DNA from 3 places in the Effusibacillus dendaii genome. Region 1 is predicted to be linked to each of the others. Evidence: riboswitches for the same ligand, from Rfam matches in the RefSeq annotation. Region 1 holds a riboswitch; each other region holds the start of a gene.
What was found. Region 1 has a riboswitch for S-adenosylmethionine ahead of metX (homoserine O-acetyltransferase MetX). Riboswitches for the same ligand answer to the same signal wherever they lie in the genome.

Region 2: it holds a riboswitch for S-adenosylmethionine, as region 1 does, so the genes downstream of both, skT53_RS01705 (trans-sulfuration enzyme family protein) here and metX (homoserine O-acetyltransferase MetX) in region 1, are expected to answer to the same signal.
Region 3: it holds a riboswitch for S-adenosylmethionine, as region 1 does, so the genes downstream of both, skT53_RS15080 (methionine ABC transporter ATP-binding protein) here and metX (homoserine O-acetyltransferase MetX) in region 1, are expected to answer to the same signal.

The regions. Positions count from the first base shown of each region.
Region 1 covers NZ_AP023366.1:3,347,564-3,349,830, forward strand. Annotated here, with positions in the region: gene skT53_RS17765 (hypothetical protein) at 1-359, shown strand, start outside; gene mscL (large conductance mechanosensitive channel protein MscL) at 422-853, opposite strand; SAM riboswitch class I at 1,033-1,156, shown strand; gene metX (homoserine O-acetyltransferase MetX) at 1,265-2,267, shown strand, end outside.
Region 2 covers NZ_AP023366.1:325,802-328,068, forward strand. Annotated here, with positions in the region: gene skT53_RS01700 (MFS transporter) at 1-527, opposite strand, end outside; SAM riboswitch class I at 659-779, shown strand; gene skT53_RS01705 (trans-sulfuration enzyme family protein) at 874-2,034, shown strand; gene skT53_RS01710 (trans-sulfuration enzyme family protein) at 2,031-2,267, shown strand, end outside.
Region 3 covers NZ_AP023366.1:2,827,216-2,829,482, forward strand. Annotated here, with positions in the region: gene skT53_RS15075 (DNA cytosine methyltransferase) at 1-390, opposite strand, end outside; gene skT53_RS18905 (hypothetical protein) at 604-732, shown strand; SAM riboswitch class I at 939-1,061, shown strand; gene skT53_RS15080 (methionine ABC transporter ATP-binding protein) at 1,130-2,155, shown strand; gene skT53_RS15085 (methionine ABC transporter permease) at 2,143-2,267, shown strand, end outside.

The sequences.
Region 1 (2,267 bases):
CTCGAATTGCCCTTTTCTTTGTTCTGGCAAACTATATATTTGCGTTGATTGTTCAAAAGCGGCTGGCAAATCGTTGGGATATCCTCAAGAAATGGATGATTTCTTTGTCCCGGTTTACTCGTGCGTACCATACTCCGATTGCTATCCTGGCCATCGGGCTGATCGTTCTTCATGTGGCTGGGGCTTTTCTTTACGGTTTTACGTTTGATTTCTATTACCTTAGCGGATTTCTTGCTTTATTGGTTCTTCTGCCTGTTCCAATATCCGGGTTGTTCAGATATCGAAGAATGGACCGAAAATGGCATTTGCGATTCGGATTGGCTTTTGCAGTTCTATTTCTGATTCATGCGTTTCTGTAACTTCAGTTTCCCGAAACTGAAGTTGATGTTTTCCTCGTTAATGACTTCATATATTCAATTACTTACTCACTCAGATTGGAAGTACAATTCGGACAACGCGTCGCTTTCAAAGGAATCTCACTGATGCAAAACTGACATTGTTTGGTGGTAGGGGCCTCTTCCTCTCTGCGGTGAAAACGGTTGATCTGGCGAACCGCCAGAAAGATGATGAACGAAACAATCAGAAAATCAAGCACGTTATTGAGGAACTGTCCATAGTTGAGGGTCGGGGCACCAGCTGCTTTGGCCTCTGCCAAACTAGCATAATGCCTGTCAGATAAATTGATATACAGATTGCCGAAATCGACTTTTGCCAGCAGTAAGCCGATCGGCGGCATGATGATGTCGTTGACCAGCGATGTGACGATTTTTCCGAAAGCGCCGCCAATGATGACCCCGATCGCCAGATCCAACACGTTTCCCTGTACGGCGAACTTCTTGAATTCTCTGAACATCGCAATCATCTCCCAAGATTTCTTTGCAGTGGATTTTCATCAAAAGTAGCATATGCATGCGAAATGGACAACCACGGTGAGCGGTGCATGCAGAATGTCTGGGGCTTCCGATCTGTCTTGACGTTTTGTGCGGCAGCGTGTTACACTCGTTTCAAGATTTTCTGAACGAAATAGGTGAACTCTTATCTAGAGTGGCGGAGGGACTGGCCCGATGAAGCCCGGCAACCGGAATCGTACGGAACGGATCGTTTCGATTCTTGGTGCCAATTCCTGCAGAATCATTGGTATTCTGGCAGATAAGAGGTGGTGCGACAATAAAGCCCCCTCTTGCGGAGGGCTTTTTTTATTGTTAATTGTTTTTTTATTACGGACTATGACAGTTGCATTCTAGAGGGAAGGCGAGGTGATCGCATGGCCGTTCAACTTGAAGAAGTCGCCCGAAGGGAATTCCAGTTGCCGGATATGATGTTGCAAAGCGGACAATGGTTGCGCAATGCTGTTCTGGTTTACGAAACATTCGGAACGCTGAATGAGCAAAAGGATAACGCGATTCTGGTTTGTCATGCGCTGACAGGGGATTCTCATGCGGGCAGCACGAGCGGCAACCCTGGCTGGTGGGATGGTTTGATTGGTCCTGGCAAAGCGCTTGATACAGACCGTTACTTCATGATTTGCGCTAACGTGCTGGGGGGGTGTTCCGGTTCCAGCGGACCCGCCTCAGTGAATCCGGCAGACGGGAAGCCTTATGGCATGCGATTTCCCGTTGTTACCATACGGGATATGGTGCAGGCACAGTATTATCTCGTCAAAAGTTTTGGCATCGACCGCTTGTTTTCAGTAATTGGCGGTTCCATGGGCGGCATGCAGGTTTACGAATGGGCGGTCAGTTATCCGCAGATGATGGAAACCTATATTCCGATTGCGACATGCACCCGTTTTTCCTCGATGGGCATTGCCTTCAACAATGTGATGAAGCAGGCAATTCTAAACGATCCGGATTGGCATAACGGCGATTATTACGGTCGCTCGTTTCCCGAAAAAGGGTTGAATTTGGCCCGCCGTTTAGGCATGATTACGTACCGCAGCTTCGAGTTATATGAGGAACGGTTTGGGTTGTCGATGGTGTCGAGCGACGATCCGTATGCGATGGAGTCTCAGTTTCAAGTGGAACAATATTTGAGTTATCAGGGGTCGAAGCTGGTCAAACGGTTTGATGCCAATTCGTACTTGTATCTGCTCAAGTCGATGGATCTGCATGATATTTCACGTGGCCGCGCTCCCTACGAATCGGTTTTGGAACAGATCGAAGCGAAATCTTTAATGATAGGCATTGATTCGGACTTTTTGTTTCCGGCTAGCGAGATGGTTGGAACATACGAATTGCTGAAAGCAAAAGAGAAATCGGTCGAATACC
Region 2 (2,267 bases), 430 kb from region 1:
AAGAAGGCGGCATACCATACAATAAAAGCGACAAGAACGCCTAGAATAGGGCTTAACACTTTCCCTAAACCGTTTGAAGCCTCGATTAATCCTAGTGCTTGGCTGCGAGCCGCTCCTTTAAAAATGTCACCCGCCAATGCCATCGCAATCGGTGCCGTACCCGCAGCGCCAATTCCTTGCAATACACGACCGGCCATGATTACCCCGAATGGCTTATCCAGAAGCCAAGCGGCAACTCCGGCGATTAACCCTCCCAGTGCATAGAGAATCAAGGAGGGAATGATGACCGTTTTCCGATTGAATCGATCTGACAAAAAACCGGCCAACGGAATGATGATACCGGCAGGGACTGAAAATAGTGTGATCACAAGACTGGCCTGAAATTTGGAGATGTTCAGCTCTTCCTGCATCGTTGTTAAAATCGGAATCAACATGGAGTTTCCTAATACCATAATGAGCGGGACGCTGCCAAGGGCAATCAAAGGCAGCAAAGAAAGTTTCTTTCCGTTCGATGCTGTTTGCTCCATTTGTTTCAGCCCCTTCACGATTGTACTTCTATTCTTTCCGCCTCCTGTTGCAAAATGCAGGCAGTTGTTGTTAAAAACACTTGACGAAAAGACAGGAACAATTGTAAAGTGAATCCAAGAATTGAAAATCGCTCTTATCCAGAGTTGGCTGAGGGACTGGCCCTATGAAGCCCGGCAACCGGAATCGCGCCTCCACAAAGAGTGCGATTTGTGGTGCTAATTCCTGCAGGAATATTTCCTGACAGATAAGAGAGGACGGGTCGATATTTACGGACAAGGGTCTTTCTCTTAATGGGGAAGGCCCTTTGTTGTTTTGTATTTTGCCTAATTCGGAGGGATTTTTCAGATGAACATTGAGACAAAATTGGCGCAAGCAGGCAATCGGCAGGATCCGCTGACAGGTGCGGTCTCGTTGCCGATTCATCACGCTACCACTTTTGCGCATCCGGCATTTGGACAAAGCACAGGTTTTGATTACACTCGAACGCTAAATCCCACCCGAAAAGTACTGGAAGAAACAATTGCCGATCTTGAAAACGGGAAGCGGGGATTCGCTTTTGCATCCGGTATGGCGGCGATTGCCTGTCTGGTGGAACTGTTCGACCCGGGCGATCATCTGATCTCCACAAACGATCTGTATGGCGGCACTTACCGGTTGTTTGAACAGATTTTGCGGCGGAAAGGGATTGAAACAAGCTATGTCGATTCCACCGACCTGTCGCAGGTAAAGGCGGCGGTACAGCCCAACACCAAAGCGATTTTTATCGAGACGCCAACCAATCCCACCATGAAAATCACAGATATTGCAGGATGTGTATCGATTGCTGCCGAACATGGACTGCTTACGATCGTTGACAATACGTTCATGACCCCTTATTTTCAGCGTCCGTTGGATTTGGGAGCCGATATTGTGCTGCACTCGGGAACAAAGTATCTGGGCGGCCATAATGATGTGTTATGCGGTTTGCTGGCGGTAAAAGACGAGAAGCTGGGCGAGCGTCTTTTCTTCCTGCAAAATTCAATTGGCGCCGTTTTGGGCCCACAGGACAGCTGGTTAATGATCCGCGGCATGAAGACGTTGGCTCTCCGCATGGAAAAACATCAGGAAAACGCAGCAAAAGTCGCCGCCTGGCTGGCCACCCACCCGGCTGTTACAACTGTTTATTTTCCAGGGTTGGATGGTGCGCCCGGCAAATCGGTGCATGATCAACAGTGCACAGGGGCCGGCGGCATGCTTTCGTTTGAAGTGGAACATGAGAGCATGATTGAACCGATTTTGGCAAATCTGAAAATGATTACATTTGCGGAAAGTCTGGGCGGCGTCGAATCGTTGATGACGTATCCGGCCAAACAGACCCATTTTGATATTCCCAAAGAGGTGCGGGAAGCTTACGGCGTAACCGACCGACTGCTGCGGTTTTCTGTCGGGATTGAACATGCAGACGATATTATTCATGATCTGGCGCAGGCGCTGCAGGCGGCCAAATCGGAGGTGGCGGCCAAATGAAATTTGAGACGCGAACACTTCATACAGGATTTGAAATCGACAAACAGACGGGCGCCTCCAGCGTACCGATTTTTCAGGCATCGACTTTTCACCAGGAGGATTGGGATGGGCATCAGGAGTTTGATTATGCCCGTTCCGGCAACCCGACCCGACAGGCCTTGGAAAAAATCATTGCGGAGCTGGAAGGAGCCCGTTACGGCTATGCATTCGCTTCCGGCATGGCGGCCATCAGC
Region 3 (2,267 bases), 520 kb from region 1:
CAATGTCTTAGCAGGTTCGTCCAATAAACTTCCTGTATGCCCTGGGTATACTCTCGCACCGGGTCGATATTCATGGTTAGGAATCATATTGCCAATGTCCTCAAATTCAGGATTAGGCAGGACGGTTTCCGGATATGTAATTTGAAGTAAAATGTACTCTAAATATGTACTGAATGATTTCCTAAGCAAACCCTTTACATTTTCAATCAAGATAACTTCCGGCCGTATTTCTCGAACGGCTCGAATCATTTCCGGAAACATATCCCTTTCATCTAGGTATCCCTGATGTTTACCGCCAATGGAAAAAGGTTGACATGGCGGACCGCCTGCTAGTAGATTTATTTTTTTCAGCGTAAGGAGAAAAATCAAACTTACGAATGTCAGTTTCAAATAGCGACCAGTTGATCACTGCCTGATTGCGTCTAATTGTATTGCAAGCATCTTTGTACCTTCGAGAATATTCGAATTGCCCTATTCGTTTTTTCTTACGATTCCAAAATTCCCGAAATGGACCCGAGAGGTTGGTGAGGTGTGTCTTAGTGGTCGTCTCTTCTTAATAAATGACCGGAAAGGTTTCCAACTTTCTTTTTTCACAAGAGGGGCATGTTATTTCATGCAGGTTTTTCGCTGCACCAGGAAGGCGTTTTTGGAGTGGTTGATGAAGGAGCAGGTGACGAGATTGTACAGGTCGTGCGTTTCTTGTGGAAACGGGCGAAAATTCAGTCAGGGTGACCCATATAATCATGGATCAAAACATCACGAAGAACCGCCATTTGTCACCAAGGTACATTATATTATCAACCGATCAAGCAAAAGGTCGAATTCGATCCAATTCAAAATAGAGATAGCATTAAAATTTTTTGTTGAGTTTTGTTGGTAATTGATATATACTGCGGTTGATTAAACGAGATGTAAAACCAAATAGATTTGGTTACTTCTTCTTATCAAGAGAGGCGGAGGGACAGGCCCAATGAAGCCCGGCAACCGGCCCTGCAGGCAATCAGCGTGAAGGGTATGATGGTGCCAATTCCTTCAGAACCTGAGGTTCTGGCAGATGAGAAGGGACGTTAAGATATCCCCTTTTTCGTTTGCGAAAAAAGGGGTTTTTTCGTTTGAAGGGGGTGGAACATTGATTCAGTTACAGAATCTTCATAAGGAATACCGGGCGGGGAAACACTCAATTCCGGCTCTGACAGGAATTAATATGAATATAGAGAAAGGCGAAATCTTCGGTGTAATCGGTCATTCGGGCGCAGGGAAGAGTACACTGATTCGCTGTATCAATCTTTTGGAGCGGCCGACATCTGGAAAAGTAATTGTAGACGGTGTCGACCTGACTTCACTGGATGCCCGCAGTCTGCAGGAGCAACGGCGCTATATGGGGATGATTTTCCAGCATTTCAATCTGCTGTCCTCCGCCACAGTTGCCGAAAATGTCGCGTTTCCACTGGAACTGGCGAAACGGCCAAAGGTCGAAATCCGGCGTAAGGTGAACGAACTGCTTGCACTTGTGGGGCTGGAAGCCCATCAGGATAAATATCCTGCGCAGTTGTCCGGCGGGCAGAAGCAGAGGGTGGGGATAGCCCGGGCATTGGCAAACGACCCCAAAGTTTTATTATGTGATGAGGCGACTTCCGCTCTGGATCCCCAGACCACAAATTCGATCCTGACTTTGTTACTGGATATCAATAAAAAACTTCACATTACCATCGTGCTGATTACGCATGAAATGCATGTCATCCGATCGATATGTGACCGCGTGGGGGTGATTGACGGCGGGAAAATTGTAGAGATGGGAAAGGTGGCTGATGTTTTCCTTAAACCGCAGCATTCCACTACCCGTGAATTTATTGAACAGGTGGCGGATTTTGCGGATTTGCAGGAAGCGGTGGTACGGGAAAAATCAGCCGAACAGCGTACGATTGTCCGGATCACCTTCCTGGGTGAGCAAACCTACCAGCCCATTTTGTTCCAGACGATGAAGGAAACCGATGTGCCGTTCAGCATTCTGCAGGGGACGATCTCCCGCATGAAGGATACACCGTATGGACAACTGGTAGCTGAACTGGAAGGCGACGAAAGCAGGGTGGAAAACGCAGTGAAAATGCTTCGTTTGCACGGACTCGATGTGGAGGTGATCGAATGGGCTGGCTGAGTTTTCAGAATCTGGACTGGCTAGAGATCGGCACAGAAACGGTAAATACCCTTTCGATGCTGGTTTGGTCGACATTCTTTGCAATCGTCATCGGATTGCCGCTGGGCGTGCT